2 regions of the Parashewanella tropica genome follow, and region 1 is predicted to be linked to the other one. Evidence: predicted binding sites of a transcription regulator. Region 1 holds the regulator's gene; the other holds the start of a gene.

Evidence for each region. Region 1 encodes sigma-54, which starts transcription at its own class of promoters, with help from an activator protein. Its sites were predicted from a motif close to GTTGGCACGNNNNTNGNNT; they were not measured.
Region 2: a site for sigma-54 is predicted at 2,500-2,518, ahead of flgF (flagellar basal-body rod protein FlgF). Genes of this name have one in related genera too.

What each region holds. Positions count from the first base shown of each region.
Region 1 covers NZ_CP037951.1:325,727-342,141, reverse strand. The annotation lists gene E2H97_RS01505 (HAD-IA family hydrolase) at 1-469, opposite strand, end outside; gene E2H97_RS01500 (hypothetical protein) at 567-920, opposite strand; gene E2H97_RS01495 (HPr family phosphocarrier protein) at 948-1,223, opposite strand; gene rapZ (RNase adapter RapZ) at 1,210-2,061, opposite strand; gene ptsN (PTS IIA-like nitrogen regulatory protein PtsN) at 2,058-2,501, opposite strand; gene hpf (ribosome hibernation-promoting factor, HPF/YfiA family) at 2,504-2,803, opposite strand; gene E2H97_RS01475 (RNA polymerase factor sigma-54) at 2,844-4,325, opposite strand; gene lptB (LPS export ABC transporter ATP-binding protein) at 4,402-5,133, opposite strand; gene lptA (lipopolysaccharide transport periplasmic protein LptA) at 5,130-5,693, opposite strand; gene lptC (LPS export ABC transporter periplasmic protein LptC) at 5,677-6,240, opposite strand; gene kdsC (3-deoxy-manno-octulosonate-8-phosphatase KdsC) at 6,237-6,782, opposite strand; gene E2H97_RS01450 (KpsF/GutQ family sugar-phosphate isomerase) at 6,794-7,771, opposite strand; gene mlaF (phospholipid ABC transporter ATP-binding protein MlaF) at 8,159-8,971, shown strand; gene mlaE (lipid asymmetry maintenance ABC transporter permease subunit MlaE) at 8,958-9,740, shown strand; gene mlaD (outer membrane lipid asymmetry maintenance protein MlaD) at 9,849-10,322, shown strand; gene E2H97_RS01430 (MlaC/ttg2D family ABC transporter substrate-binding protein) at 10,332-10,976, shown strand; gene E2H97_RS01425 (STAS domain-containing protein) at 10,976-11,269, shown strand; gene E2H97_RS01420 (BolA family protein) at 11,290-11,547, shown strand; gene murA (UDP-N-acetylglucosamine 1-carboxyvinyltransferase) at 11,560-12,819, shown strand; gene E2H97_RS01410 (DUF4062 domain-containing protein) at 13,615-14,787, shown strand; gene E2H97_RS01405 (glutamate-5-semialdehyde dehydrogenase) at 15,046-16,308, opposite strand; gene proB (glutamate 5-kinase) at 16,339-16,415, opposite strand, start outside.
Region 2 covers NZ_CP037951.1:3,024,201-3,040,615, forward strand. The annotation lists gene E2H97_RS13245 (flagellar basal body P-ring protein FlgI) at 1-210, opposite strand, end outside; gene flgH (flagellar basal body L-ring protein FlgH) at 221-895, opposite strand; gene flgG (flagellar basal-body rod protein FlgG) at 905-1,693, opposite strand; gene flgF (flagellar basal-body rod protein FlgF) at 1,722-2,462, opposite strand; gene E2H97_RS13265 (hypothetical protein) at 2,634-3,017, shown strand; gene E2H97_RS13270 (hypothetical protein) at 3,045-3,368, shown strand; gene E2H97_RS13275 (hypothetical protein) at 3,507-3,953, shown strand; gene flgE (flagellar hook protein FlgE) at 4,008-5,366, opposite strand; gene flgD (flagellar hook assembly protein FlgD) at 5,450-6,148, opposite strand; gene flgC (flagellar basal body rod protein FlgC) at 6,173-6,601, opposite strand; gene flgB (flagellar basal body rod protein FlgB) at 6,604-7,002, opposite strand; gene E2H97_RS13300 (CheR family methyltransferase) at 7,070-7,903, opposite strand; gene E2H97_RS13305 (chemotaxis protein CheV) at 8,055-8,975, opposite strand; gene flgA (flagellar basal body P-ring formation chaperone FlgA) at 9,147-9,851, shown strand; gene flgM (flagellar biosynthesis anti-sigma factor FlgM) at 9,951-10,298, shown strand; gene E2H97_RS13320 (flagella synthesis protein FlgN) at 10,307-10,732, shown strand; gene E2H97_RS13325 (LPP20 family lipoprotein) at 10,765-11,211, opposite strand; gene E2H97_RS13330 (FlgO family outer membrane protein) at 11,208-11,834, opposite strand; gene E2H97_RS13335 (flagellar assembly protein T N-terminal domain-containing protein) at 12,018-13,172, shown strand; gene E2H97_RS13340 (hypothetical protein) at 13,533-14,420, shown strand; tRNA gene E2H97_RS13345 (tRNA-Arg) at 14,512-14,588, shown strand; gene E2H97_RS13350 (protein-tyrosine phosphatase family protein) at 14,761-15,915, shown strand; gene E2H97_RS13355 (CreA family protein) at 15,972-16,415, shown strand, end outside.

The DNA.
Region 1 (16,415 bases):
TAAATGCTTCTGGCTGTGGCTTTCGTAAGCCTAGTAAATGAGAGTAAAAAACTCGGTCGAATACCTGCTGCAGAATGTCTTGTTGATACTGCTGATGTAAGATTAATTGCAGAGCCTCATAATGAATGGCATTAGTATTTGAAAACAGGATTAATTGATAATGAGGTTTTAACTTTAATAGCAATTCAATTCGAGATTCGGGTAAATCAAACAACATTGCATTCCAAGCGCTATCAATTTCATCATTGCTTAAGGCTAGGCCTGAAAGCTCACGGATCTTGCTTCTAAAAGCCTCTGGGGTTTCTTTACCTGCTTCCAAGCGGTCAAAGAAAGGCTGTTGTGCATTTTGGTGATAGTAATCAGTAAAGGAACGAAAGCCTAGTTTGGCAAAGGCTTGCTCAGTAGCCTGATAATCCAAATTGAGCAATACACCACCGAGATCCAACAGCAATGTCTTGATTGATGCCATGACAGTGTGACAGTTGATTTCAATTAACTAGACAGTAACCCGTCAGTTCTGAACTTAGTCTTAATCAAGATGAATAGAAAGGATATTTTTGACAGAACTATTTATCTAAAAAAACCACTTGGTAATAATGACTATCAGTGTATTCTGCATAGGGTGAAAAGATAGAATGGCCACTGAGCTTTCCGGCATAGATAAATTGGTATTTAGGTTTTCTAATTGGCTTTAGCACTAGGCAATTATGATAATAGGGCTCAGTAAAAGTAAATTTACCTAGATTAGTTAAAGGTTTAGCTGAAGAAACATCAATGATTGTAGAACTGACATCCAGCTGATAATCGTAGTTTTGAGGCACTTTTACATTGGATGCAAGAGGAGTATTAAACTCAGGCTTTGAATGACTAGAACAAGCCGCCAACAAGCTAATCAAAAGTAACGCGATAAATCCTTTCATCTATCATCCTTTTAATGAGGTTCTAGTTCAACAAGCCTCTTCAAACTTATCATCAATCAGCTGACAAACGGCATTTAAAGCCGCTTTAGCATCTTTTCCTGTAGCAATAACTTTAATGGTTTTTCCCATGCCAGATTCCAGCATCAACAATCCCAAAACACTTGAAGCTGATGCCGATTTATCACCTTGCTTGAGCGTCACTTCGGCATCAAATTCTGAGGCTAATACGGCTAGTTTAGTGGCTGCTCTTGCATGTAAGCCCAGCTTATTGCAAATCAGAACTTCTTTTTCAAGCGTCGGCATTCACCAGTTCCTTATGACGAACCTCGACATTACGATTATTTTTATTCAAATGCTCACCAAGCTGCTCAGCCACAAACACAGAACGGTGTTGCCCACCTGTACAGCCAATCGCAATGGTCAGATAGCTACGATTATTCCGTTCAAGTTGAGGTAGCCAAGTATCAATCAAATTGGCAATTTGCCAGATAAACTTATTCACTTCAGGTTGAGCATTCAAAAAATCTTGAACAGGTTTATCAAGCCCAGTGAATGGTCTAAGGGCTTCTTCCCAATGAGGATTCGGAAGAAATCGAACGTCAAACATAAAGTCAGCATCATTAGGACGACCGTGTTTGAAACCGAAAGACTCCACATTGATCACCAGCTCTTGCTCGACTCTACCAAGCAAAACCTCTCGGATTTTATCACTGAGCTGATAAGCATTGGTTTCTGAAGTATCTATAAAGTGATCCATCATCTTAGACATGCCTGACAATAGCTCACCTTCAATACGAATCGCTTCGGGTAAGTTTTTGCATTGATAGGCCAGCGGATGCAATCGTCTTGTTTCGGTATATCGTTTAAGTAAAACCTCATCATTAGAACTGATAAAGAAACTGAGGATCTCAATATCAATGAAACTTTTCAGTTGTTGCTCAAATACTTTGTCTTGTTCAGGTAGATTACGGACATCGACACTGATCGCTACCAGCTCTTGAGTCGGTTTTAGCTCTTCAATTAATCCACCTAACAAACTCATCGGTAGATTATCAACACAGTAATAGCCTAGATCCTCAAGTACTTTAAGTGCTACCGATTTACCCGACCCACTTCGACCCGAAACAATGACTAATTTCATCCAGTAATCACCTGATAAAGTTCTTGCTCGTCATTAATACGACGTAACTGTTTGAGAGTTTGCTTATCGCTGAGTTTTTCAGCCATTGCTGATAAGGTACTAAGATGCTCTTGACACTGATCAGAAGGAACCAATAGCGCAAACAAGATATCCACAGGTTGCTTATCGATGGCTTCAAAGGCGATGGGCTGCTCACATTTGATCAATACTGCAATCGGAGTATCGATGTTGTCTAATCGACCATGTGGGATCGCAATACCATTTCCAATGCCCGTACTGCCCATTTTTTCACGGGCGAGGAGGCTCTCAAAGATTTCTTGAGAAGAAAGCTCTGGATACTGAGAAGCAACCAAGTCACTGATCATTTCCAGTACTTTCTTCTTACTGCCAGGCGTCGCACAGGTTGTGCATTCTGGCTTTAAAATGATGTTTAATTCCATCGTTAATGTTTTATCAACTTCTCTTTATGTTTGATCACTTGACGATCGAGCTTTGCCATTAACAAATCAATGGCAGTATACATATCATCATGTTGTGATTTGGCATAGGCTTCTTTGCCATTTAATATCAAACTGGCTTCAGCGGTTTGATTCGATTTTCGAACATTTAGCACGACGCGCACATTATTGATCTGTTCGAAATGACGTTCAAGTTTTGCCATTTTACCGCTGACGTATTCTTTTAGTGATTCAGTAACATCCAACTGCTGACCATTTTGTTGACCATTGATCCGGATTTGCATATCCATTGCCTCCTGTCGTTGTTAGCTGACGTTTATGTGATCATAAACTTTTGCGCTGATTTGATGGTGGGATCATCATTGCCTCTCGATACTTGGCGATGGTACGTCTTGCTACTTTGATCCCTTGTTCTCCAAGTAATTGCGCTATTTTATTATCACTGAGTGGCTTCTTCTGATTTTCTTCAGCTACTAGCTTTTTAATAAGAGCACGAATTGCTGTGGAAGAACATTCTCCGCCATCGTCAGTACCCACATGGCTAGAGAAAAAGTACTTCAGTTCAAAAATCCCTCTCGGCGTGTGCATGTATTTTTGTGTCGTCACTCGTGAAATGGTCGATTCATGCATCTCGATTTCTTCGGCCACATCATTCAAAATCATGGCTTTCATGGCTTCTGGGCCATGCTCAAAAAAGTTGACCTGATTTTTGACGATACAATTGCACACTTTTAATAAGGTATCGTTGCGACTTTCTAAACTTTTAATAAACCACTTAGCATCTTGAAGATGACCACGAACAAATTGGGTATCACTACTGCTACGACTGGTTTTCGCTAATGCTGCGTATTGCTGATTGAGTCCGATTTTCGGCATCGCATCGGGATTTAACTCCACTTGCCAACGCCCATTCTTTTTCATCACGGATACATCAGGAATAACATACTCATCTTCTTTACGGCCAATGTTTAAACCCGGTCTTGGGTCTAAACTTTGGATCAAACTCATCGCTGCTTTTAACTGTGGTTCTCTAAGCTTAGTTTTTTTCAACAAAGATCGAAAGTCACGAACGGCAATCAAGTCAATATGATCTTTAATAATGTGTTTGGCTTCGGCTAAATACGGCGTTGCCTCATCAAACTGAGACAATTGTAATAATAAGCATTCTGGTACATCTCGAGCCGCAACACCAATGGGATCAAAATGTTGTACTCGCTTTAATACCGCTTCCACTTCATCCATTTCAATCTCAGGGTCGCCCATTGCTTCTAAAATATCTTCAAGCGATTGAGTCAAATACCCTCGTTCATCAATGGCCTCAATAATGGCGGTCGCAATACCATAATCAGTACTAGAAAACGGAGTAAGATTTTTTTGCCATTCAAGATGCTCGTATAGTCCATCACTGGTTTCACCTTGAAACGGAAGATCGTCAGCCGGTAAAGCACCACTACCCGAGGTAGGCATAGCGGTAAAGGTTTCATCCCAAGTCGTATCCATGGGCAGCTCTTCAGTGAGCTTTTCTTGGGTTAAAGTCTCAGCGGTATCAGGCGTTACTGGCTCAGCAATGTCCGCATTATCATCTTGCTTTATGACTATATCTTGCTCAGCCTCAGATGCTGTTACGGACTCAGCATTAGCCGAGGCTAACTCTTCTTCTAATTCCAACAAAGGATTAGATTCAAGAGCCTGCTGAACTTCTTGATGTAGCTCTAATGATGAAAGCTGTAGCAAGCGTATGGCTTGTTGCAGCTGGGGCGTCATGGTGAGCTGTTGTCCTAACTTAAGCTGGAGTGACGCTTTCATAGTTACCGCTTGTCCTTCTTATTGTTCTTGTTGGCGCATAGCAGGACTCCCTATAAGGGTTCCCAAATAATCATCACTATAACGTGAATTGCTCTCCTAAGTACACTTCACGTACATGCTTATCATCGAGGATTTCCTCTGGCGTACCTTCGGCAATCAAACTGCCGTGGCTCACAATATAGGCATGTTCACAGACATCCAGTGTTTCTCGGACATTGTGGTCTGTGATCAATACACCTAAACCACGGTCTCTGAGCTGCTCAATGATCTTTTTAATATCAATGACAGAGATAGGGTCAACCCCGGCAAATGGCTCATCCAGCAAAATAAATTGCGGATTCGCTGCCAACGCGCGGGCAATTTCGACTCGGCGACGTTCACCACCCGATAATGCCATGCCAAGGCTGTCACGAATATGGGTGATATGAAATTCTTCAAGTAAGTGCTCTAGTTGCTCTTCCCGTTGGCGTTGATTGAGCGATGCCCGCATTTGCAATACGGCCATGATGTTATCGTAAACCGAGAGCTTACGGAAAATACTGGCTTCTTGCGGAAGATAACCAATCCCCTTCCGAGCGCGCATATGCATAGGATCAAGCGTGAGATCATCGCTATCGATAAAGATCTCACCTTTATCACTTTTTACCAATCCTACCACCATATAAAAGGTGGTGGTTTTACCCGCACCATTTGGGCCCAGTAAACCGACGATTTGCCCTGTTTTTACGGATAAACTGACATCCTTCACCACTTGTCTAGATTTATAGCTTTTTGCAAGATGTTTTGCTGTCAGAGTTTTCTGAGTCATTGCTTCTTCTCAGCTGGTGTGTTCGATGATGGCGCAGACTTTTTGTCTTTTTTACGCGCATTTTGATAATTTTCAGCAGGAATAATGGTCTGTACTCGGTCGCTGCCTTTACCAGAGCTCGCTGCGGTAACGTGTTGGTTAGCAATATTGTAGCGGATCGTTTCCGCCTTCATTTTACTGCCACCGATATCTAACTCAGCACCGCCTTTAAGGACTAAATCACCACTGATATTGTCGTAACGAATACTTACGGCACTGGCTGTGCCCAATTCACCCGTATCTAATATTTGCGAAAACGTTGCCGGCTTACCTTTGGCGATAAACACTTTGTGGCCATTTTTTTCATCATTAACGGCACTCAGTTCGTCGGCATGAATTTTAATACTGCCTTGGATAATTTTGACGTTACCAAAATACGACAATTTATTGTTTTTTAAATCGCCGGTTTGGCTTTTCGCACTAATACTTAAATCTTGCTTCAAATCATCCTGCTTGGCTACGGTAGAGAACGTCATTACCGAGCAAAATGCCACCAGCAGTATATTATTTATTCGCTTCATAGGTTCCTGTTACCTGATCGTTTAAGCGTACCGTCTCACGGTTTAAGTCGGCATATAGCCCTTTACCTTGGCTGTTAAATCCATTGCCTTTAATGTAAACCATCGCATCCGTGGTCATGATTTTTTTGTCTAAATCCAACTCAACATAGCGAGTACTGACACTTTGAAGGGGCTCTTTTTTCCCAACCGCTTCTAACTTCACATTCCAATCTAAATAAGCTTTTTGAGTGTCATCTTTTTTTAAGCGGCCTTCTTTAGCCGAGATGCGCCAAGGACTCTCATTCGAATCACCGTAAAGTAAATATACAGGCTCTGTAAATAATGTCGTATCTCTTGTCGCGTAATGTTCCATGTGTTTTGCTGTTACTTGACTGCTTAACCGTCCCTGCTTATCGTAGGAAATACTGTTAAGCTCGGTCGCCATGTAATCAGGTCGCTCAATTTGAGGACCTAGCGCAACTTTTTCACCTTGTTTTTGCTGCACCTGCCAATACAGTACTAATGCGGTACTGAAAAACAATATGATGGCAAGGGTCACTCGGTTCATACACTCATTCCTTGAGCCGATTCAAACAATCCTTGTGATTCTAAAATTAAATCGGCCAATTCGCGAACGGCACCATGACCGCCATTTATCGAGGTCACCATGTCGACCTGTTGTTTAACATAAGGATGACCATCGGCCACTGACACCGATAACCCAACCTGCTTCATTACAGGTAGGTCAACCATATCGTCACCGATATAAGCCACCTGTTGGGGTTCCAGTTCAAATTTACTCAGCAATTCATTAAAAGGTACCAACTTGTCATCAATACCTTGATAGATATGCTCAACGCCGAGTGCTGTCATTCTATTTTCAAGCAGTTGTGATTTACGACCCGTGATCACGGCTAGGTGAAAACCAGCATTCAGTAGTGACCGCACTCCGAAACCATCACGCGTATGGAACGCTTTTAACTCTTCACCGCTATTACTCAAGTAAATGCGACCATCAGAAAACACCCCATCAACATCAAAAATGATCAGCTTAATTTGTTGTGCTTTATTCCACACGGTTTGAGTTACGTCACCGTATAAGGTTGGCATCATAGTCACAGTTAAATTACTCCAGATTTGACCATATCAAGCATATTTAATGCTCCAATAGGACATTGTGCGTCATCCACTACTATCAGTCCATTAATGTTTTTCTCATCCATTAACTTAAGTGCTTCTGCTGCCAAAACATTTTTGCTTGTTGTAATACAGTTAGGCGTCATGACCTCAGAAATAGGGGTTTGTCTTAAATCCACTTCAGCATCAATCACGCGACGTAAATCACCATCGGTAAATACACCTAAGAGTTTAGACTCTTGATCGATGATTGCAGCCATCCCTAAGCCTTTGTTAGAGATGACATATAAAGCCTCGGTGATTTTCATATTGGGGCTAACCAAAGGCAATTGCTCACCCTTATGCATGACATCACTGACTTTAAGCAACAGTTTACGACCTAAACTGCCACCTGGATGTGACAAGGCAAAGTCGTCTTTGGTAAAGCCTTTGGCTTGCAGTAAAGCAACGGCGATTGCATCCCCCATAACTAAGGTAGCAGTCGTACTCGATGTCGGCGCTAACCCTAATGGACACGCTTCTTCAGGCACCTGAATACAAAGGTGTATTTGTGCCAGTTTTGCCATATTAGATTTAGGCACACCGGTAATGGAGATAATCGGCAAGCCCATGCGTTTGATCACTGGAAATAAGGTTAGAATTTCTGAGGACTCACCAGAGTTTGAAATCGCAATGACAATATCGTTCGCCGATAGCACACCAAGATCGCCATGACTGGCTTCTCCTGGATGAACAAACACCGCAGGCGTTCCGGTACTGGCCAAGGTTGCGGCAATTTTATTGCCTATGTGGCCGGATTTTCCCATCCCCATAACGATCACCTTTCCGGTGCAACTCAGCATAACTTCACACGCCTGAGCAAACTCATCCGAATTTACATAATGATATAAGCTATCTAAGGCAGCCTTTTCGATATCGACTACTTTGCTGCCCCATTGTTGGAGCTGAGTTTTATTCGCCATTGTTTTCTATTCTACCCAACCTAATCCTTGAATAACATTTTCGCTGGAATTGCAACAAATTGAAAGCCTCCCTTTATGTATTCAAGTGAACAAAAATGTCATAAATAAAGGATAATTCACGGAACTTAGATATAATTTTAGCAATCCTATATTCAATATCGTCGAGTTCACGATTACTGTAGCAAACAAAATCATTGTAATAGCAATAACGATTATTCAAAAGTAATCATGCAGTTACTTAAAAAACAACAGTGCGTTACAATAAATACATGCTTGAAGATATCATGGCATCTGTCGATTCGATTCTTGTGCCATTTTATACATTTTCGTACACTGTTTTATTTTGTATTTCCCGCAGGGGATCTCTCTTTCGACTAAAGGCTCTAAATGGAAAATCAAACACCAAATTTGGTAGAAGTGAGGAATATGAGCTTCAATCGAGGCTCAAGAGCAATTTTTAAAGATCTCAATCTGACCATTCCTAAAGGGAAAGTGACTGCGATTATGGGCCCAAGTGGTATTGGTAAAACAACACTGCTGAAATTAATGGGTGGACAACTGACCCCAGATTCTGGCCAAGTATTATTTGACGGCCAAGACTTGCATAAAATTAGCCGCAGCCAATTATTTAAGCTACGCCAACGAATGAGTATGTTGTTCCAAAGTGGCGCCTTATTTACCGATATCAATGTGGCTGATAATGTCGCTTTTGCCCTTCGTGAACACTCCAATCTACCCGAAAGCATCATCAACACCATAGTGGCGATGAAATTAGAAGCAGTTGGATTAAGAGGTGCTGGTAAACTCATGCCTAATGAGCTATCAGGCGGTATGCAGCGCCGAGCGGCACTTGCCCGTGCCATTGCGCTTGAGCCAGAATTGGTGATGTATGATGAGCCCTTTGCAGGTCAAGATCCTATCGCGATGGGCGTATTGGTAAAACTGATCAAAGAGTTATCGGAATCATTAAACCTCACATCAGTGGTGGTTTCCCATGACGTGGTTGAAGTACTCAGTATTGCTGACTATGTCTATGTGGTTGCTGATAAAAAAGTGATTGCCGAGGGTACACCAGAGCAACTTAGACAATCAGATAACCCCCAGTTACAACAATTTATGGGAGGGGAGCCTGACGGCCCTGTACCATTCCACTTCCCTGCATCAGATTATAAAAAGGAGTTATTGGGTGAGAATCGTTGATCGTATCACCGCTGTAGGGCATAACGCTATTGAGTTTATTTCCGGTTTTGGCCGAGCTGGACTCATGTTGTGGAATGCCATTGTAAATGTGCCACGCATCCGTAAAGGAACCCCGCTTCTCATAAAGCAGCTTTATGTTGTGGGCGTTCAATCCTTTATCATTATTACCATTTCAGGCTTATTCATTGGTATGGTGCTGGCATTGCAAGGCTATACCATCTTGTCTGACTTCGGTACCGAAGAAAGCCTAGGTCCTATGGTCGCACTGAGTTTACTGCGCGAACTTGGGCCAGTCGTCACAGCCTTGCTGTTTGCGGGTCGAGCGGGCTCTGCGTTAACGGCTGAAATAGGCCTAATGAAAAGTACCGAGCAGCTTTCCAGTTTAGAGATGATGGCGATTGATCCCTTAAGACAAGTGATAGCACCGAGATTTTGGGCAGGTGTGATCAGTATGCCACTGCTAGCGATGATTTTCTCTGCCATTGGCATTTATGGCGGCCACATCGTTGGTGTTGAATGGAAAGGCATTGATGCAGGTTCTTTTTGGTCGATTCTGCAATCTAAAGTAGAGTGGCACCAAGATATTCTAAACTCTCTAATAAAAAGTCTAGTGTTTGCCGTTGTAGTCACTTGGATTGCCCTTTACCGAGGCTATCAAGTAATACCGAACCCTGAAGGGATAAGCCGTGCTACCACTCAAACCGTGGTGCAAGCTAGCTTAGCCGTCTTGGCTTTAGACTTTTTATTAACAGCATTAATGTTTGGTTAATGCTGCAGTACTTCCGCTAAAAAGCGTGAAGCGAAACAAATACATAGATTTTTTAATTGGGCAGTGTTACTGCCCTAAAACGGACTTTTTGACTTGTGGTAGGCAAATATGTTGACTCGCAAAATTGAATTTTTAGTTGGATGTTTTTTACTTACTGGTTTAGCCGCGTTTCTCACTTTGGTGTTTAACGTAGCGAATATCAAAATTGATAGTGGTGAAAGCACTTATGCCCTCAAGGCTCACTTTACTAACGTTGGTGGCCTTAAAGTACGCTCCCCTGTAAAAGTCGGAGGGGTAACTGTAGGCCGAGTGAGTGATATCACTCTGGATCCAAAACAACTGGATGCAGTAGTGACCATTCAAATCGACAAGCGCTACGACCAATTCCCAGAAACCAGTAGCCTATCCATTCTAACCTCAGGCTTATTGGGCGAACAATTCCTTGGTCTGACCCCAGGGTTTGTGGATGACGATATTTCAATGCTTAAGAATGGCGACCAAATTGAGAACACTCACTCAGCTTTAGTATTAGAAGATCTGATTGGGCAGTTCCTGTATAGCCTTGGCTCAAAAGATAAGTAGGAGCAACCCATGCGAAAGTTATTCTCCAAAATTTTATTACCTATCTGTTTAATGATCAGCAGCTTTTCTGTAATGGCCGCTGATATTAACACTAAAAACCCATACACCATGATCCAACAGGTAGCCGATCAAACCTTTGCACGTTTTAAAGCGGATCAAAGCAAAATTAAAGCCGATCCTAACTATTTAAAAACCATCATCACCGATGAGTTGTTACCTTATGTTGATTACAAATATGCCTCGTACATGGTCTTAGGTCGTAATTTACGTTCATCGTCGAAATCACAGCGCACGGCATTTGTTACCTCATTCAAAGACTATTTGATCAGCACCTATGCGACAGCCTTTACAGCGTACACTGATCAGCAAGTCAAATTTTCTCCAGCTAAGGATTTCAGTAATCAAAAAATTGTTACTGTACCTGTACAGGTGATTTCAGGTGGCCGTCCACCAATCAATATCTCTTTTAAAGTGCGTAAGCTGAAAAATGGCACTTGGAAAGTGTTTGATTTAGTGGCCGAAGGCGTGAGCTTATTACAATCTAAGCAATCAGAAATCGGTGGCTTGATCCAGCGCCAAGGCCTAGACTCTGTCATCAAGATGCTAAGTGAAAAAGCAAAAGCTCCTATTCAAGCAGCAGCTGAGACAAAATAATGGCACAATTCACTATTAATCAAGACAGCTGTGTTCTATCAGGGCGACTCTCACGAGAAGAGGTCGTCGCTCTCTGGACAAAACGCAAGAGCTTGTTAAGCTCACAAGTCAATCAACTTGACCTATCTGAGCTTAATTACATTGATAGTTCAGGCATTGCGTTTTTGTTTCATTTAGTCGAACAACAAAAACAGAATAACCTAATCTTATTGTTGGTGAACCCTTCCCAACAATTACAATCATTGATTGCGCTTTATAACTTGCAACCAATGTTTGAATCTCAAAATTCTTAAAAATTAAGGTAGTAATTCCGATGGAATGCAAACAAGTAGAAGAGCTATTACGCGCTCAGCTCGAACTTGACGAACTGTACGTAACTCAAGACGGTACCCACTACAAAGTGATTGCGGTTGCCGATATGTTTGGTGAACTTTCTCCAGTAAAACGTCAGCAGGCAATTTATGCGCCGTTATCAGAGCAAATTGCAAGCGGTGCTTTACACGCGCTAACCATCAAAACCTTTACTCCGGAGCAGTGGAAACGCGAAAAGCTCTTTAATATGCCAGCATAATCGGAGTACTTTGTGGACAAACTAACTATCGAGTCCAGCCAACCATTGGCTGGCAATGTCGTCATTTCTGGAGCTAAAAATGCTGCACTGCCCATTTTAATGGCAGGTGTACTCGCTGAAACCGATTTCATCGTCAGCAATGTACCCGATCTTCGCGATGTTCAAACCAGTTGTAAATTACTGCAATGCCTAGGGGCAGATGTAACAAAACTGGATGATGGCCAATTTAAAATCTCCACTCAAAACCTAGATCATTTTTGTGCGCCTTATGACTTAGTCAAAACCATGCGTGCGTCAATTTTGATATTAGGCCCACTGCTTGCCCGTTTTGGTACTGCCGATGTGTCTCTGCCTGGTGGTTGTGCAATCGGAGCACGTCCGGTCAACTTGCATTTGCATGGCCTTGAACAAATGGGCGCTCACATTGAAGTGGAAGAAGGTTACATCAAAGCCAGAGTCGATGGCCGCCTTAAAGGTACTCACATCATCATGGATATGGTGAGTGTAGGGGCAACCGAAAATCTACTGATGGCTGCGGTTCTTGCCGAAGGCACCACCGTCATTGAAAACGCTGCGCGTGAACCTGAAGTTATTGACCTTGCTCATTGCCTTGTTGCCATGGGCGCAAAGATTGAAGGTATTGGTACTGCAAAATTAGTGATTGAAGGCGTTGAGTCACTGAAAGGCTGTGATTATCGCGTGATGCCAGATCGTATCGAAACCGGTACTTTCTTAGTTGCAGCCGCGATCACCCGTGGGCGTATTCGCTGTTTAGATGCTGATCCGGCATCATTAGAAGCAGTACTAATGAAGCTAGAAGAAGCAGGTGCTGAAATCACTAAAGGCACCGATTGGATTGAACTGGATATGCACGGTAAGCGTCCAAAAGCCGTCAACATCAAAACCGCTGTTTACCCGGGCTTTCCAACCGACATGCAAGCACAATTTTGCGTATTAAATGCATTGGCTGAAGGTAATGCCACCATCAGCGAAACCATCTTTGAGAACCGTTTTATGCACGTACCTGAGCTGATTCGTATGGGCGCAAAAATGGAACTTGAAGGTCATACGTGTATCATCAATGGCATTGAGCAGCTCAAAGCGGCGCCAGTAATGGCGACAGACTTACGCGCTTCAGCAAGTCTTGTGATTGCGGGTTTAATGGCAGAAGGTAAAACCGTAGTCGATCGTATTTATCATCTTGATCGCGGTTATGAGCATATTGAGGATAAGTTTGAAAAACTCGGCGGTAAAGTTTATCGAGTGAAGTAGCTTTCACGAATTATTTTTACAGCTGCACCTCAAGTAAAAAAAGCCTTTTGAGCATTCAAAAGGCTTTTTTTGATCTGTAGCGGCAACTAATACCATTCACATCAATTAATTGTGTTTTAAGGGAAGCGTTAGTAAAGGAAATACAAGGCGCAATGACGAATCATAGCTGTAGCTATGGTGAGGAATTGCAACGATGTAGTTACAAAGCTAAGGCTTCATCTAAGACATAGTTAATTGGTACGAATGGTATAAAAGTTCAAATGGTGCATCCATGCACCGCAGAACCACACCCAACTCCATGTCAGGTTTTCATTATTTCTAATAATTGTCGACGGGTCGATAGCCCATTTAGGTGATTGACGGGAGGGTGGTTTGAGCTAGCGCTTGTTTTTTGGTTTAGGCAGAGGGAGAGTTTCTGCGAAACTCTAGAAAGTCGTGGGTTTACCACCCACACCCGTGATAGAGGGGACTCTACAGCAAGTCCCCTCTAACAACTCCCCGTGCCGCCCAACGGAGCTAAACGTTTCAGATTTTATTGAATAAATGCCTAACGCCTCTGATGGTACATCCATGTACCCCAGAGCCTAGCCCGACATCCATGTCGGGCTTACGTCATTTTATATTCAATAAAATCCGAAACAGCTCCAAAGGGGGAAAATTAGTTATCGCCCTAAATAACAATATGTTGAACATACATAGCTTTTTTCTAAACACAAAATAGAACCACCATTCCGTATAACTCTATGGTAATTTAAGAACTCAAACATTTCACCGTTTAAACAAAGAATTAAGAGTATGCCGAAAGGATATAAACCAACTATTTTTGTCAGTTCAACTTGTTTTGATTTAGGACAGGTAAGAGCAGAAATTAGAAATTTAATCATCTCTTTAGGTCTAGAGCCTCTACTGTCTGAATATGATTCTTTCCCAATATCTCCTGATATAGATACCGTAGCAAACTGCTTACAAAATGTAAGGGAAAGAGCCGATATTTTTATTCTGATAATTGGACCTAGATATGGATTTCAAACTGAGAATGGCAGATCTATTACAAATCTCGAATATATTGAGGCAAAGAAAAAAGGAATTCCGATATATGTTTTCATTAATCAAAATATAACTAACATTTTACCTATATGGAAAAACAATCCAAATGCAGACTTTACTTCACATGTCGAAAACCCCAAGGTTCTTGAATTCGTAGAGAGCGTCTCAGACTATAAATCCAATTGGATATATAAATTCAATGATGCTCAACACATTAAAGATGCATTGTTACAGCAAATTCCTTATCTTTTCATGGAATCGCTCATTGCTCGACAGAAGTTACAAAGCTCAAAATTCAAACTTCCAGAACAACTATATTCTGCCAATGCTGCAAAATTAATCATTGAAAAACCATACGGCTGGGTTTATTTACTTTTTGGCGAGCTATGTAAATTCTATCTAGATAGCCTAAGCCATAAAAAATTCGATTTAGAATATGGTATTTGTTTTAGTGATGTAGTCACTATTCACGACCCTTCCCAAGTCTTTCAATGGATGAGTAATCATCAATCAGAAATGTTAAAACTAATAGCCATTGTTTCGACTCTAATTAATAATGCTGCTGACGCATCTTTCAATGAAGCTCATACATCAGGATGTCACCAAAAAATCCAACATGTTAGTCAAAGATTGCTCGAAGCATATGAAAATATAATAAATTGGAAGCTTTCTTTTAAAAGGTTAGAAGTTGATGAAATATTCCATCCCTTGTTAAATGAACTATCTAGTTTTGCAGATGACCCTTTATACAAAATCGAGAAGTTTATAAATGAGCAATATGATGAAGTACCTAAAGCACTTGATAAAATAAAGGAAACAGGGGAAAGCGTAGAACTCAATTTAACATTTGTTTTAGAAGCTCCTGACATGGAGCATTATGAAAAAGAAGCTGAAATATTAATGTTTCATTTAAAGCATTAGGCTTTCAACTAGTTCTCAGAGTTCACCTTCTCATCCCATCGGAGCTGTTTCAGTGAGAATTGAATATCAAAATGGCGTGAGTCCGACATGGACGTCGGGCTAGACTCTGGGGTACATGGATGTACCATCAGAGTCGTTAGCCATTTATTCAATTATCACTGAAACGTTTAGCGACGTCTGGGCGGCATGAGGGTTTCCAAAGGGAGGTTTGCTGATGAACCTCCCTTTGGGCGGTGTGGTGTGCAGCACCACGAAAAATTACTCCCTAACTTGCCCTTCTCCTAACACCACAAATTTCTCTGTAGTCAATGCCTCTAACCCCATAGGTCCAAACGCATGTAGTTTTGACGTTGAAATGCCAATTTCAGCACCAAGCCCTAGCTCGCCACCATCAGAAAAACGTGAAGAGGCGTTGACCATCACCACTGACGAATTGATGCGGCGGATAAAGTCTTGTCCTCTAGCTTCATTTTCAGTGACGATGACTTCGGTGTGATCTGAAGTGTAGGTTTGAATATGCTCAATCGCCGCTTCATAATCATCCACGACTTTAACAGCAATTTCTTGAGCCAAATATTCAGCGTGATAATCCTCATCTGTGGCTAATTGTGCGTTATCAAAAAAGTCTCGGCTTTGTGGGCAAGCATGAATGATGACATTAAATTCTGCCATTGTTTGTACCGCTTTGGGTAAAAAAACATCGGAAACCTCACTGTGAACTAAAAGAGTTTCGATAGCATTACAGGCACTAGGGCGTTGGGTTTTTCCGTTCACTAAAATGGCTACCGCCTTTTCAAGATCCGCTTGTTCATCAATATAGAGGTGACACACGCCTTTGTAGTGTTGAATGACTGGAATACGAGAATTTTCAGTCACGTAGCGGATCAAGGCTTCACCGCCTCTTGGAATAACCAAATCGATATCTTCATTAAGCTTAAGCAATTCGCTGATCACACTGCGATCAGTGTTTGGTACTATCGTAATGATGGCGGTTGGTAGATTGGCTTGCTCTAGCACTTGATGCCAAAATTGAGCGATAGCACGGTTACTGTGAACCGCTTCAGAGCCACCACGAAGAATGACGCCGTTTCCTGACTTGAGACACAAAGCAGCGGCCTCTGCGGTCACATTGGGGCGCGCTTCATAAATCATCGCAATCACTCCCAAAGGAATACGCATCTTGCCGACTTTAATACCATTCGGGCGCTCACTAAAGTCGCCAAGTCGGCCAACAGGATCTTCTAAATGGATAATGTCCTCAATCGCACTGGCAATCCCTTCGACTCTAGACTCGGTCAATAACAATCTATCCAGCATGGCCTCGGTTAAGCCTTTAACTCTCCCCGCTTCAATATCTTTTTGATTTTCACTGAGCAGTAATTGATGATGTTGACGGATTTTGTCTGCCATCGCTTGCAGTAAGGTATTTTTTTGCTCTGCCGTTAACTGAGCGACTTGAGGTGTTGCTTGACTCGCTTGACGTGCTAAGCGAGCGATATCAAAGGTATTATTCTCTTTCATCTTATTCATTACCTGACATTATTTTACTCATCACAACAAAACGAGATCGTCTCGATGGATCACTTCTTGGCTAGGACAATAGCCCAATACGGTTTCAATTTTTTGGC
Region 2 (16,415 bases), 1.5 Mb from region 1:
ATTGACACCAAAATTTTTCAACATGGTTTTAAAGGTTTGTTCGGTATAGCGATTTCGCTCACCCGTACCCGGTAGGCCCACCACTAAGCCATAGCCAACTAATTGGTTGTCACGAATACCTTGAATATTAGCGATATCTTTAATGCGCTGAGCAAAGCTGCTTGTGGAAATGACAGCAAGCAATAAGCCGAAAATAATTTTTGCTTTCATGACTTAACTCCTAAAAAGGCCACCAATCACCGAGGAAAAATTTAGATAACCACCCTGCTTTTTGAGATTCAGCAAAGGTACCAGTACCACTGTATTGAATACGGGCATTCGCAATTTTGGGGGATTCGATGGTGTTATCAGGCATAATATCTTCGGAGCGAATTACGCCAGTCACTCGAATAAACTCTTCACCGTTGTTGATGGTGATCCACTTCTCACCTCGAATAACGAGATTGCCATTAGCCAGCACTTCCATGACGTGTGCTGAAATATTGCCGGATAAGCTATTGCTTTGGTCGGCATCCGCTTCACGGCTTAAATCAAATTTATCCTTATAATTTAAGTCAATTGGGTTGCCATTAATGGTTGCGGTTTGCCCGCCTAATCTAAATGGATCAATCTTGAAGGCATTGCCTTTTTTGATGCCATTAGTCGCACTTTTACGAGCTTGAGTAGATTCAGTAAGTTTAACGGTAATGATGTCACCGATTCGATGTGCTCGTTTGTCGGTATATAAATTCGCAGCTTGGCTATCGAGGAAAATAGAGCCTGTTGGTTCATTGTGGGTTGGTGCAGCCTGAGGCACCACAGGTGCATAATAGGGATCATCAGGAATCGGCTTCTTTGTTGTCGAAGCACAGGCTGTCAGCATTAATGCACTAGCCACCACTAATAAACGCAACATTATCTACTCCTAAAGATTCTGGTTAACGTAAGACAACATTTGATCTACTGACGAAATCACCTTGGAGTTCATTTCGTAGATACGTTGACTTTCAATAAGGTTGACCAACTCTTCGGTAACGTTAACGTTTGAAGTTTCTAGTGCACCTTGACGAATAGCGCCCATGCCATTTAAAGCTGCAACGCCTTGAATTGGCGCCCCACTTGCACCAGTTTCAAGGTATAAATTTTGTCCCATAGGCTCTAAACCTGATGGATTGATAAAGTCAGACATGGTGAATTGACCGATCACTTGGTTTTCAGCTGCACCCGGAACCTTGACCGACACTTCACCTTCAGCTGAGACCGTAATGCTCTTAGCGTCTTGCGGAATAGTGATTGCAGGTTGAACCACAAAGCCTGAGCCTGAAGTTACGATTTGTCCTTGGTCATCTCTACTGAATTGGCCACTACGCGTGTACGAAATACTGCCGTCAGGCATTTGCACCTCAAAAAAGCCAGGGCCTTCAATCATCAAATCTAATGAGTTATCCGTCGTTACCATATTGCCTTGAGAGAATAACTTTTGAGTGGCAACGACTTTAGTACCTGCGCCAACATTTAAACCGTTTGGCAACTTGGTATTAGCGGCACTAATGCCACCAGCTTGATTCACATTCTGATAGAGCAAATCTTCAAATACGGCACGGCTCTTTTTAAAACCAACCGTACTCGCGTTTGCAATATTGTTCGAAATCACCGAAATATCGGTTTTCTGGGCATCTAAGCCAGTTTTACTTATCCATAATGCAGGATGCATAATTCACCTTTATATTCTTATAGATTCCCTAAATACGAACCATCTGTGCTGAGGCTCGATCGTTTTCTTCTGCGGTTTTCATCAATTTCACCTGCATTTCGAATTGACGCTGAATATCAATCAGAGCCACCATCTCTTCTACAGGGCTGACGTTACTGCTTTCGATAGCACCACTTTCTACTTTTACATCAGGATCTGCTGGCGCAATTTGGCCATTGATTTGACGAAATAAACCGTCTTCACCGCGTGTAAGATCTTGATTATTGGGATTGACCAACTTGATTCGGTCGACAACTTCAATCACTTCAGCTGGTGCACCTTGTGGGCGAACTGAAATGGTACCGTCTTGAGATATTTCGATTTTCTGGATAGGTATTGGCAGTACAATCGGACCGTTCTCCCCCATAATTGGGTTACCTCGATCGTTTTGTAATAAACCCGTTGCGTCAAAACTTAAGCTGCCTGAACGGGTATAAGCTTCTTGACCATCTTTGCCTTGAACAGCAACCCAACCATCACCATTGATGGCTATGTCTAAGTCTCTGCCTGTAGTACGCAAAGCTCCGGCTTGGAAATTACTGCTTGGCAATTCAGTCATCGCAAACACGCGTGTTGGCAAACCTTCACCAAAGGCTTGCATTGAGCGAGCTTGCGCCATATCAGCTTTAAAACCGTCAGTGTTGGCATTAGCAAGGTTATTGGCTCGTACTGCCAATTCAGCCATATTTTGCTTAGCGCCACTGGTGGCGATATAGAGAAGTTTGTCCAATTGCCTATCCGTCAAAAATTCAACATTTGACTGGATAAAGCATTGAACGTGCCAATTTGAATATTGGTGCTTCAAGATGAAAAAGAGGAAGATTATAAGAAAGTACTTTTTTGTATTTGAAAAGCTAAATGAAACAAAGGATTATGAAAAAAAATATAATGGTCAATAATAATGTTACCAGCTCAATGTTCGTTTAACTTTAGTCTTGATTGGGATAAAAAAGCAAAGCAATTTTCATCTCACCAAATCAATGAACATAAAAAATTTGTTCAAGGCGTAAATCAGACGTTTCAAAATGATGTTACCGAAGCGGTAATTATATTTTCTGATAATAAAATGTTTCTAGCTCGCAAGAGTGAAGCGCACTCTTTAGTTTTCGTCCAGCTGTGTAAACCTAGATGTTGTTTATCACGGCAGCATACTGTTGAAAAACCCACTGCTATGTCTAGAAACTTAAGTTCAATTTATACATTAAGGCACAGAGACAATGGCACAATAAAGGGTGAAATAGGTACCCCCGAAATAATTCAAAAATATATGGAAAGAAAACTATGAAAATGCAGGCAGCTAAACAGGCTTTATATGTGTACAAAAACCGTTCAACTTAATTTTTCTCTTGACTGGTATTTCCTTTCTAGAACTTATGGGCTGCCATCAAAACAACAATTTAACGCTTTAGATAATGCCTTTAAATTAGCATCGAAAAGCCAACAAACCGTCATCATAAAATTTCATAATGGTGACGTGTTCAAAATCAAATCATCGAAAGATCAATCACAGTGGTTGATATCCCACCAAAAACGACCTTGTGGCGTATCTCTACCTCTTTATACAAACGATTTTAAAAGTTATGCCTTATGCGATACCTTCAAAAACGCACGTAAAAGATATAATTCTTGGGGCTGAGAAAATAGCGAAGTAATGACACTATTGCCCACATATAAAGTAACAACCGCAAAAACAATATGTAATAGCAAAAAAATATTTACTGTTTATTCAACACATAAGACATGATGCTATTAAGACAAACTGAAGCAGAAATATATGTATAGAACGATAGAAATTAACCCTGCCCCAGAATGGAATGGGAGTCAGTTCCCATTGTCCGCCCTACAACTTGAACAAATTAAGCAAGGAGCTCCTGAAACAACAGCTGATGTTGTAGAAGTTGGGTTCGTCAATAATCTAACTTATTCTTATGTTTTTCGATTCACTAAAGTCGATGAGCATCAATATGATTTTCATCAAGTTCGAGTAGAAACCCCACCTAAACGTTCAGGATTGCTAAGTTGTTGTAGTTCTTCTGAGCCCAAAGAACGATTACTTGTAAATAAATATTCGAGGGGTTTGAAAAAACAGTTTAAGGAATATTTAGCTATCTCCACAACAGAGTCCCATCCCCCTATAGAAGATAGGTATATACCCGTGACCGCAGAGCAATTTCAAAGTCTGGCGGCTTATAACAGAAATTCTTCTGAATATTACGTGTGAGCTTATCTGTTAATTAAAGAGCCTAACCATTAGATTAAGCTCTATCCGGAAGTATTAACGAATTTGAAGAATGGTTTGCTGTAGCGTGTTGTTTACTTCTAACGTACGCGAGTTGGCTTGGAAGTTACGCTGCGCCGAAATCAAGTCCACCATTTCAGTGGTTAAGTCTACGTTTGACTGCTCAAGAGCCGATGAACGAATGCTACCAAAAGTACCACTGTTTGGTTCACCCGCCAGCGCTTTACCTGACTCTAAACTTGCACGCCATGAAGTATTACCTACTTGGCTCATACCTTGCTCGTTAGGGAACCTTGCTAACGCAATTCGTGCTAGTGGAACCGTCTTACCATTACTATAACTGGCATTGATTAAACCGTCAGCACCAACCTGAACATTGGTCAAGCGTCCAACCGTTGTACCATCTTGAGTTAATTGAGTCGTTTCAAATGGTGCCGCAAATTGCGTTGGATTATTGAATTTCAAGTTTAACACTTGACTACCATCCGCCCCTGGAGGGAAATCTGGTAACGAGCCTAAGTTCACCGTCTTAATATTTGCCGGATTACTGCCCGTATATTTACCCGTGTTATCAAACTTAATAACAGAGCCTTTCCATCCGCCTGCATTTGTCGCGCTAGCCGTACCATCTGGAGTACCGTCACCATTGGTATCAGTGCGATATGTTTGAGCATTTGGCGTATCAACATCTAATCGCTTACCGTCTACCGCATAAAACGCAACCCAGTTACTTTCATTATCATGTGACGCATTTGGTGGCTTAACATAATAAGTAGTTAACACGTGCGGCTCACCGAGTGAATCATAAAAAGTTACTGCGGTTGAGTTATTAAAGGTATCCGAATCCTTAGGGTCAAAATTAGCCGGATCTTTTGGCTTTTGTCCCGCATTTAGATTCATTCTCATACCGATATTTTCGGTTTTTACTGGACTACCTGCAGTATCTGGAATTTTGACGGGTCTGGTCGTTGTTAAGCTAACAGAGGTAGAGTTACCATCTTTATCTACTGGAAAAGTACGCAAATAGTTACCTGCCGAATCGACGATAAAACCATCTTTACTGCGCTTAAATGCTCCGGCACGTGTATACGTTAAATCATTCGAATTAGGGTCGCTGGATGTTGCAAAGAAACCACCACCGCTAATGGCCATATCTAATGAGTTTTTTGTAAACTGCAAACTACCTTGATGAAACTGTTGTGCAACTTGAGTTGTAGTTACACCACCACCAACATTGGTTTTACTGTTAGAGAAAATACTGTTGGCATATACATCTGCAAATTCAGCACGAGACTCTTTAAAACCAATAGTATTTGCATTTGCAATGTTATTTGCAGTGGTGTTTAAGTCTTTCTGTGCGGCTTCTATGCCACTTAAAGCGATGTTGAACGACATAAAGTTCCCCTGTTCTGCATCAATAATGTACTGGCGAGCTCCTCGCCGAATTTTTTTCCAATAAAGCGCTTACGATTTGCGACTTAGCTTTCTGATACGGCTAGAACGTCAGCAAGCTTAATGCCACCAACGCCTTTAAGATTTAATACCGCACCGGTTTGGGCATTCCCCAAAGAAACACTGGTCACGTGAGCAAAAGTCGATGTAGGCAATTCTTGTGACTTACCGTCAACAGAGCCCGTAGCTTTAAATTTGTATTTGCCAGATGGCATAGTGTTGCCGTCTTTGTCTTTGCCATCCCACTTCACGTCGATGTTGCCACCAGCGCTGCCATCTACTTTGAAGGTTTTAACAAGCTGGCCTTTTTCATCTTCAACACGAACAAGAATTTCTTTAATCGGTTTAACAGCGCTTACAACGCCTTTCATTTCATTAGCACCAGGAGCCAAATAGCCTTCATTCGATGGAACCAACACTTTTCGACCAACAAGGCTTGAAGCCTGAAGCGCCTGACTAGATGTCATGGTCTTGTTCATGTTGGTAATTTCAGCATTAAGCTTGGTGATCCCATCTACCGTGGCAAATGACGACATCTGTGCAATCATCTTGTCGTTCTCAACTGGCTTGAACGGATCTTGATGCGACAATTGCTGACTCAGCAGCTTGAAAAAATCTTGTTGTGTCAGTTGCTGATTATTATTCGACGGCGGAGTCTCAGGTTTTCCCTTTAGCTGTATTGAATCTAAAAACGGGTTACCTGTTGTTTGGCCTACAGAACTCATACCTCACTCCTTTCAATCACAGAGCTATTTCCCCATGCGTAGTGTTTGTTGAAGCAAGTTCTTTGCCACATCTGCAACTTGTGTGTTCATTTGATAAGTTCTCGACGCTGAAATCATGTCAGCCATCTCTTCCATCACGTTCACATTCGGCTTATAAATGAAGCCATCAGTGTCTGCCATGGGGTGATCTGGAGAGAACTCTTTAATGAGAGGCTTGTCGCTTTCGACAATACCCTTTACCGCCACTTTCATAGACGAGGGCTGATTTTGAGCTTGAGAAGCGGATGCCTTTGTCATTTCAGCCGCAAACACTGGATGTCTTGCACGATAGGTTTCATCAACACTACTTGAAACCGCATCCGCATTGGCAATGTTACTTGCTGTCGTATTCAGGCGTACCGATTGCGCTGACATGCCAGAGCCTGACACCTCAAAAATATTGAATAAGCTCATGATTATTCGCCTCTAATTGCCTTTTTTAGTCCCATAAATTTGCTTTCGAGAAAGCCCAAAGACATTTGATATTCCAAGGCGTTTTCCATGAATGCCGCTTGCTCTTGCTGCATATCGACAGTGTTACCATCTCCCGTATCCGGTTGATCAGGCACACGATATTTGGTTTGAGATTGCAAACTGCTTTGAAGAGAAAAGTGGTTTTGATGTGTTGCCCCAAGCCCAACGCCACGTTGTTTAGACGAGGCTTGTTTTAATGCCTGCGAAAAATCAACATCTTGGGCTTTATAGTTTGGGGTATCTGCATTTGCGATATTACTCGACAATACCTCAGCACGTTTAGCGCGTATGCCTAACGTGTGTTGATGTATGCCGAGAGCTTTATCAAAACTGAGCGCCATAAAATTGCCTTTTAACTGTAATTAACAGCTAAAAAGCAATTGCTATGCCAAAAAAAGAAAAGGGTAGTTAAGACTTCTTGCGGTAAAAAATTCCAGGGCTACAACGGATCATTTCAAAATCATCACACAGCCCAGTGATAGACTCAGATGCGCCTAAAAACAGTACACCATTAGGATTTAAGGCGGCAGCGAATTGCCGCAAGATTTTAGACTTTGCCGCAGGCGAAAAATAGATCAACACATTACGACAAAAAATGACATCAAATTTACCTAATAAACTATAACTTTCTAACAGGTTATGATTTCGAAAGCTGACTAAATCACGAACATCAGCTTTTACTCGCATACCTGATTGGTCATTACTTTCAAAAAACTGACGTTTGCGGCTTTCAGATAAACCACGAGCTAAGGCTAATGCGTCATATTCACCCATACTGCTTTTTTCGAGCATTGAAGGAGAAAGATCTGTCCCTAATATTGAAATCCCGCGTTTGAAAGCTAAGGGATTCTTTTGCTGATATTCTAGCGCAGTCATCGCTATCGAATATGGCTCTTGACCCGATGAACAAGCAGCCGACCATATTTTTAGTGGGCGATTTTGTTCAGCATACTCTGGAAAGACGGTTTTTGTTAGCAGTTCAAATGGGTAAGAGTCTCTAAACCACAAAGTTTCATTGGTGGTCATAGCATCAATAACATCCAACCTTAATTGACGCATACTGCCATCAATCGCTTTTTGAGCTACCTCTGTTATATCATTAAGTTTATATAGTGCCACCAAAGGAGATAGGCGACTACGCACTAAATACTGCTTACTGTCACCTAAAACAATACCACTGTGTTGCTCTAAAAAAGTGGTAAATCTTTTGTATTCGTCTTGCGATAATTGGTTTTGCGGCACTCTATTCTTCCCACGAAAGTCGATCTAGTTTTTATTCTTACAGCGATGCTATCTTAGCATTCACAACCGCTGATTATTGCTTTATTAAACAGCGTCTGCTCTCGTCCGATGAGATATAAAGTTGTTCCAATTTATTGTAAAAAATAATCACCTAAAGGTTTAAATGATTGTTTACAGTAGACGCTAAATCATCAGGATTAAACTTAGCGATAAAGTCATCAGCCCCGACTTTTTCGACCATTGCCTGATTAAATACGCCACTAAGTGAAGTATGAAGCACGACTTTTATGTTGCTTAGCTTAGGATCATCCCTAATTTCAGCCGTTAGCGTATACCCATCCATTTCCGGCATTTCAATATCTGAAATGATCAATGGCAACCGTGCCGAAACATTAGTGCAATCTTGAGCTAAGCCCTTTAAAAAATCTAAAGCTTGCTGGCCATTATTGGCGGTCTGAATATTCAAGTTTAAGGCACTCAACGCACGAACAACTTGTTTGCGTGCCACAGATGAATCATCCACAACCAGTATTTGAAAGTCTTCATTACTCTCTTTACCTAATTGTGTTTCAACTTCATTACTCAAACTCGTTTTAACAGGGGATATTTCATCGAGGATTTTTTCTACATCCAAAATCTCAATTAATTCATTCTCAAGTTCTGCCACTGCCGTCAAATACGAGCTTTTACCCGCCCCTTTTGGCGGCGGCATAATATCACCCCAGTTCAAATTAATAATGCGCTCTACCGAGTTCACTAAAAAACCCTGTGTACTTCTATTGTACTCAGAGATAATGACAAAGCTTTTACTGAGATCTGAAACTGGTCGACCACCTGTAGCCGCACTTAAATCAATAACAGAAATCGTTTGACCACGAATATGAGCAACCCCACGCACATGAGGGTTTAACTTAGGCAAGACAGTTAATGGTGGACACTGAAGCACTTCTTTTACTTTGAAAACGTTGATCCCATACCTTTGATTACCATCAAATCTGAATAATAATAATTCAAGGCGGTTTTGACCAACCAATTGTGTCCGCTTATTTACGGATTCTAAAACCCCAGCCATAATCTTGCCTTCATAAACTTAAAAAGCGCCATAATGGCGGGTATACTAACAGCAATTTTAACGCTCGGGCATAGCCATTGCTTAATATTTTACATAATTTTAAATTTACCTATCTTTTGTCAATTTTTTGACTAAAGATGTAAAAAAATCATATATATCGGATGACTCATTTTGCGCTTTTCTATTGCTCTTGATTTCTCTATATTTTTTGCTCTCCTGCTTCCATTTAGTGTTTCAGCTCAGCCATATACTCCTGACTTAGGATCTATTGAATCATTAGCCGTTGAAACGGTTCGCTCTAAAATTCAAGTCCCTTCTGATGCAGAATTAACCATCAAAGCACAAGGGCTAGATAATAGATTCAAGCTCCCCTCTTGTGTTGCTCCTATGCAAGCCAAGATCAGCAACAACCGAGTGAAGGCATTAACCACTGTAAAACTTAGCTGTAAGCAAGCTAATCAAGCCCTGTGGCAATCATTTGTGTCTGTAAAAGTCAGTATTTATTATCGTGTTGCAGTAGCCAATCGTATTTTATCTACTGGCCAAGTCATTACAGCAGATGATGTCATTATGAAATCAATTGATGAAAGACGATTAAGAGGCGCCATGTTTGACCAACTCAATGCGCTGGTGGGGACACGGCTAAAACGTCGTATAGGAAAAGGCAATGTGATTTATCAACAAAACGTTTGTTACGTTTGTAAAGGCGATATCGTATCCATTTTTGCCAAAAGTGCAAACCTTCAAATCAAAACGGTTGGTATGGCACTTAATGACGGCAATCCCAATGATAAAATTCGTGTAAGAAACAGTAAATCAAACAAAATCATTGAAGTAAACGTCATTGGGGTTGGCGAAGTTGAAGTCAAAATGTAAAATGACGATTAAAGAAGAAAAAACTGCATTTTTTCCTAAAGTTTAAATTCTAATGGCCGATAATGAGACGATCTGATCTCTATTTTGCTGGAAAATACTATGCCTATAGATACTAACAAGCTAAATCATAGCCTTAACAATCGCGTTCACGTACGCAAAGTAGCTGTTAAATCAGAAAATGCACCTCAAACACATGCGGCTAATGATGCTCCTCACCCAGTGAAAGGTGATTCTGTTGAATTAACGTCTCAAGCACAACAGCTTCAAAAAATGCAAACTCGTTTGTCGCTAATGTCGGATGTTGACCACAATAAAGTGTCTGGGATCAAACAAGCGATTTCTGAAGGTCGCTATAAAATTGATGCCGATAGCTTAGCAAAAAACATCGCTAGTTTTGAATCTGAGCTCAATGCCTTGTATAAAGACCAAAACAACGACATTGAATAAGTAAGACAATGGTTCAGATCGCAGCAATTCTTGAGCAGCAACTTGGGTTACTGACTCACCTAAAGCAACTTATCATTGATGAGAGTGAGGCGCTTTCGTCACAAGGCGGTGATCGCTTGCTTGAAATTGCCAAGCAAAAAAATGAGTGTCTAAATCAACTCCAGCAAAATAATGACACTCTTGGCCAGCCTGATACAGTAGAAATCATAAAATCTTCTGAAGAATTGCTTCAAAAATCAGAGCAAGGAAAGCAACTGCTTAGCGAATGCAAAAGCCTAAACCAGCATAATTCTGAGTTAATCGAGAAAAATATCGCAAGCTTTAATCGACTTTCTCAAGCCTTACAAGCCAGTAAAAACTCATCGTCACTTACCTATGATGACAAAGGACATACTTCAACAATGTCCTCGATGAATAAGAGTATTGAGGCATAGAACTACTCAATACTCTTATGCACTTGGGACAATTAAAAATATGTCACCCGCTTTACTCTCTGAGTCTTATTTCGATGCTGATATAGTTCCCACACCTTTTGATAATCAAGTTCTAACTCAGTAACGTAAAAATCCCCCGCTGCATAAGTTTTAATTACCTTTGCACCTCGAATTAGCCCTGTAACCGAAGTTTTAATACTCTCGCTTTGAGTCGTCCAATCTTTTACCGTCGTTTTCGCAGTAATTTGTTGTCCATAAACTTGCTCGGCTAGCTCTCGGTATGCAGCAAGCTTAGAAGCTTGCATCGCCAATAGCACCCGTTTAGATTGAGTTTTGCCCGGCTGCTCCGCCAAAGGTGCGTAACCTATTGCCGTGAGTTTTGGAAAATGCTCTGGCTTTTCTGCTTCCCACTGCACATATCTATCTGAATTGGCGCATCCAACCAAAAAAAACGCCAATACCATTGCTAACTTTTTCATGGTCTTCCCTTTTTATCCTTTAATTGTGCCATTCCTGCTGATTCATTGCGATACAAGATGCCATCTTTTTCTATGACCTTTTCTGCTGGCGATAAAAACTGGCCAAGCGATGAAACAGGGATAACACTGGATTCCGCCGCAACAACTTGATTGTTTTGAACGTTAATTACACGAGTGTTTAATTTCACATTTGCTAAGCCAAGACTGTAGGTCGTCACCACGAGCAAGCCAATGTCGAGATCACCAGACAATTCTTGCCAGTCTCTACTCAAAACAAACTCACCGTTAGCTTTTATCATTAATCTGTCTGCGACATTTGGCTCTGCCACTATGTAGCCTGCACGGCTAAAAGCCGTCATCAGCTCTTGCTGGAGCTGATTTGTAAAACTGGCACTTTGATTGAAGTCTTCCGCCGCTACTGGTGTTGTTACCACCAAAGGCAAGTCTTTTGGAAACTCCGCGTGATGCTTTTTCATAGACCAAACAACCTGTGCGGCCCAGCTAGCTGGCATCATCATCTTCTGATTGATCTCTTGTTCGTGAGAATTTTGAGTTATGGATACTTGATAGTGACTACACGCTGAAAGCATCGCGCATCCAATGACTGCTGATATTCGTTTCACGGGCTTCTCCCACCGACTCCATTTGCGACAAATATTGCCGCTTATAAGTACTTTTTGCGTCATTTTTTATTAATTAGAAATTAACAAGCAAAATAAATACCAACCATAAATTTTAAAACTGGGTATGGATTTTGTATTACTTCAATCTGAAGAATTTATGCTGTCAAAAGGTTGGCTTTTTTCATGGTAATGTTGCATCGTGCGTTTGTTTTTTTGTTTTTAGTTTTTGGCTTCCTGCCTGTAACTCAACCCGCTGATTTTTATTTTCAAGGTCAAGCACAGATCATTGATGGTGATATCAATAGTGCCCGTCAACAGGCTATTGAAGCGGCTTTACTAACAGCAAATTTAGAAAATGGCATTACCATCAATAGCAGCCGTGAGAGTACTAACAGTCAATTCCACCAATCACACACAATTCTTAACAACCGCTTAGACGGTGAACAAGTAGAATTGATCAGTGAGCGCATCCAAAAAGACATTATTGTCGTCAATGTGAAGATAAGCTCTCACCAATCTCATTTTCAAACCGCAGGTAAGGTTAGTATCTTCTTACCTCAATTGAACTTAACAAACCCAGCACACCTTCGCTACGGCCAATTATCAGGATTTCAGCAATCACTCACTGAAGAGCTATCTGACAGTTTAGCCCAGAAGTCCAAATTGTCTTTTCCTGAGTTAAGAGCTGACCAAAACCTGAATTTATCGCAATCTTTTTTTGAAGATAATACTCAAAAGCTGCCAAACTGGATTGGTGATATGAGCAATAGCCAGTATGTACTCATCGGTAATATTCTAAATGCAGAAGTGGTACCTGCTCCTAAAAGCTTTTGGGATTTTGTTGAACACTACCCAAGCCGTCAGTTCCAAATCAACCTAAACTTATTCCATGCCATTAGTGGTGAAAAAATATGGCAAAAAACGTACTTTATCAATGAAGTTTGGGAATTTGAGCGTAACAAAATTCTATCTGCATCATCCACAGAATTGTGGCATTCAAAATATGGTCAAGCCATCAAGCGTTTACTAAATAGTATCGCACTTGAAATAGATACTCAGCTAAAAGAACGTCCATTGATGGGTACGTTTATCGTTAAGCATGAAAAGCAGTTGCTTATTAACCTTGGTAGACGAAACAATATCCAAGTTGGTGACAAGCTAAAATTGGTACTCAGAAAAGACCTACACACCCGCTTTCAATCCATTAAGACAATAGCTCAACCTAGCCATACAGAGCTGACAGTCACCCAAATTACTGAACAAACTGCAGTGGTTGAGTGGAGTAAAGCAACTGAAATCGAAAATATTCAAGTTGGGGATGTTGTTATTAAACCTTAGAACCTGAAGATTAGTTGTATAACTGCTTTTATTAACCTGCATTATTGATAAAAATCATTTAAGTTATGTAAGGGCCTGTTGATCTTTCAGGCTTAAATTTTGTGCTATTTGAGCGTTTACCTGTTCAAGGCGTGAGCAGTGAAGCTTAGTAATCTAAGTAAGCTGGTCACAACACAGAACAGGAAGTGCTCAAAAGCATCGAAGACAGCGTAAATTGGTCACTTCTGCTACGTTATCGTTTGTTTATGTGGAGCAACCACACTGCACAAACTCCGCCTTGCATAAGATAACCAATTTACCGCTGCAAAAATAAGCACGAAAGATCAACAGGCCCTAGGTTTTACATAAAAAGCAGACTAGATGAAAAAACTCAGCTTAACGATTTTACTTATTACTCTATCTTTTCTACACGTATGCTTTGCTAGCTCAGCGGTTTTTGCTGGCGGTCCCGTGTATAAAGAACGTGAAACAAGTATTAATGAACTAAAAAAATCGGGATTTGATACGTTAATCATTTGGACGATTCATATCCATAAAGATGGTAGCTTAAACATCAATGAAGAGTTTCCGATTATTGAGAACGGTAACTATATTGGAGATAACGACTATCCGAACTTTAGAAGAGATGTCGCCTCTTTAAAAAAAGGCAACAGCCATATTAAGCGCATTGAATTTGGTTTAAGTGCAGCAGGTTCACCGACTTATCACAATATTAAAGTGTTATTGAAATGCAAAAAGAGTCAAGATTGCGATATTAAAAAAAACATTTTATATCGCAATTTTATGGCTCTAAAAAAAGCCTTCCCTGATGTTGATGCCCTTAATAATGATGATGAATCAGAACTGGATTTACAGTCATCCGTTAAGTTTCATCGCATGTTGGCCTATATTGGCTTTAAATCAACCATAGTGCCTTATTCTGATCCTGATTATTGGAATCAACTAATAAAAAAAGTTAATGCTAAATATCCAAATGCTCTAGATCGTATCTATTTGCAGGGATATTCTGGCGGCTCAGGCAACTCACCTTGCGAGTGGAATTTTGGTTTACCCGTCTCATTAGGCTTATCTTCGAATACTTCAAGTGTCAGAAACGTATACGGAACCATAAGCAAGTCGAAACTAAAATGCCCTAGCGTTACCAAAGGTGGTTTTATGTGGCTGTATGATAATTTTGAGAACTCATCACTTCCGAAAGATTATGCTCTAGCAATCAATACGGCTTTAAATGTGAAAACGCAACGCTAGTACGGGTTCGACAAACCAGAGTTATTGCTATGAGTATCAATTCAAAAGATAATTTACCTCAAACTTCTTTTTAGGGTTATATTTACTATACGTCTCGGTAACTCAGGTGGATAGAGTGTCGGCCTCCTAAGCCGAAAGCCGCAGGTTCGAATCCTGCTCGGGACACCATTTTCTCCACTCTAATTCCGTAAAATCATTTTTTCATTTTTAGTAACTCACTCTTACTCAAGGTTTATTCAGAACACCTATGCTACAAATGTAGTTTTAAACTCATTTATATATGGCACATACAACGATATCGACTTATTACTTTGCAGCTTGTTTTGAGCGGCCTCCTTCAATGCCTACTTCTAATGCTGTCCGCAATAGACGCGAAAATGACCTGTTTTCAGTACCACTTAAAGAACCTTTATTTTTTACTGGTTACAATTATTCTTTCCACAAAAGTCAATCTGAGCCTGCCCTAAAAAAATTTCATGAAACGCAGTTGAGAGAGCAAGATTCTGAGTTTTTGCAAAGAGTCGAAAAGCTAAATGCCTTAAGAAGAACTAGCGTATCCAGAGAATACTATTCAATCCCAAAGGGGATGCTTATGTGGCGAAATCATAGCGGATATTTTACCACCAGCGCAGAGCTTTCGATTTGTAGCCCAAGGCATTACACTCTGACGGATCACGAGCCACATTTTGATTCATTATCTAAGAAAACACTTAAAAAATGGCCGATTAACAATATGCTATGCCAGCCTGAATATGGCTACTTTTCAGACACTTTAATCTCAGACACTAGTCTAGTACCTATCAGTATTCCTGTAAGTGGCACACACAGTGTAGAAAAAGTAAAAGGATTAATAGCGGCTAATTATATTTCAATCCACACTATCCCAAAAACAAAATTTATTAGTACGAACACGCCAATTTGCGATGATACCGATGATAAACAAGTCGAATTATTTTGGTTAATGGCTTTCCAGCAAGATATAGGTCTAATTGTAGATCTGTCATATTCATCCTTAGCAAATAAGGACTACTGTCCCACTTATGTAGCTAGTAGACAATTTGGTTCCATCACTGTAGTTAAAACTGGTGGGAATAAATTTTTGAGTAACTACCTTCTATTTGACATGAAAACAGGTAAGTCAAAACAAGTAAACCGTCTTGATGTAGATGATTGGCATAGCAGCGTACTTTACGATTTGATATCTCTTGATGCTCTAGTTTGTGAAATATACCAAATGGTTTCTCCAAAACAGGGAGCTATCATTCACTGTAACTCGGGGACGGGTAAAAGTGGCGTTGTTTTAAACGCATTAAATCTGTTTTGCTACAGAAGCCAGCCTATTCCTCATGACACCAGCCTGAATACAATCGTCGATGAGTCCATTGTTAGTTTAAGAATACAAAAATCACCAAATCTTGTAGGTACACCGCTCATGCTCAAACAGATAATGCAATTATTATCACAATGGCAAAACATGGGGGTTACTGATGTATAGCTATTTCGATAATTATTTGTCACTATGCAGTAAACTCATTTCAGGCACAACTTTCAATGAAAAAAGTCATCACAATTATTGGGTTAACTTCCTTATTAACCGGCTGTTTCGGACAAAAAGAAGTGGGAGATGTCTCACTTGGTCTGTTTACTTTAAAAGACATCAAAATTAATACCTTGGTCGATCCTGATGTAACGGGGGTAACCTGTCACATTGCTTCTGTTGAGGCTAACTTAAGTCTATCTGATCCGAGTGATAGCTCTATAGCCTGTAGGCAAACAGGAGAAATTACGCCTGAGATGATTGCAAAAATTGATAAGAGTAAATCTGGAGAAATTGTCTTTAAAAAGTCTAAAAGCATCTTTTTTAAAACAATGAAAGTAAGACGTATATACGATGCTGAACACCAAACTTTACTTTATTTATCGTATTCAACTAAAGAAACTTCTGGCAGCTTTAAGCACAGTTTGTCTTCGGTACCGCTATGGGGAACTAAGGCT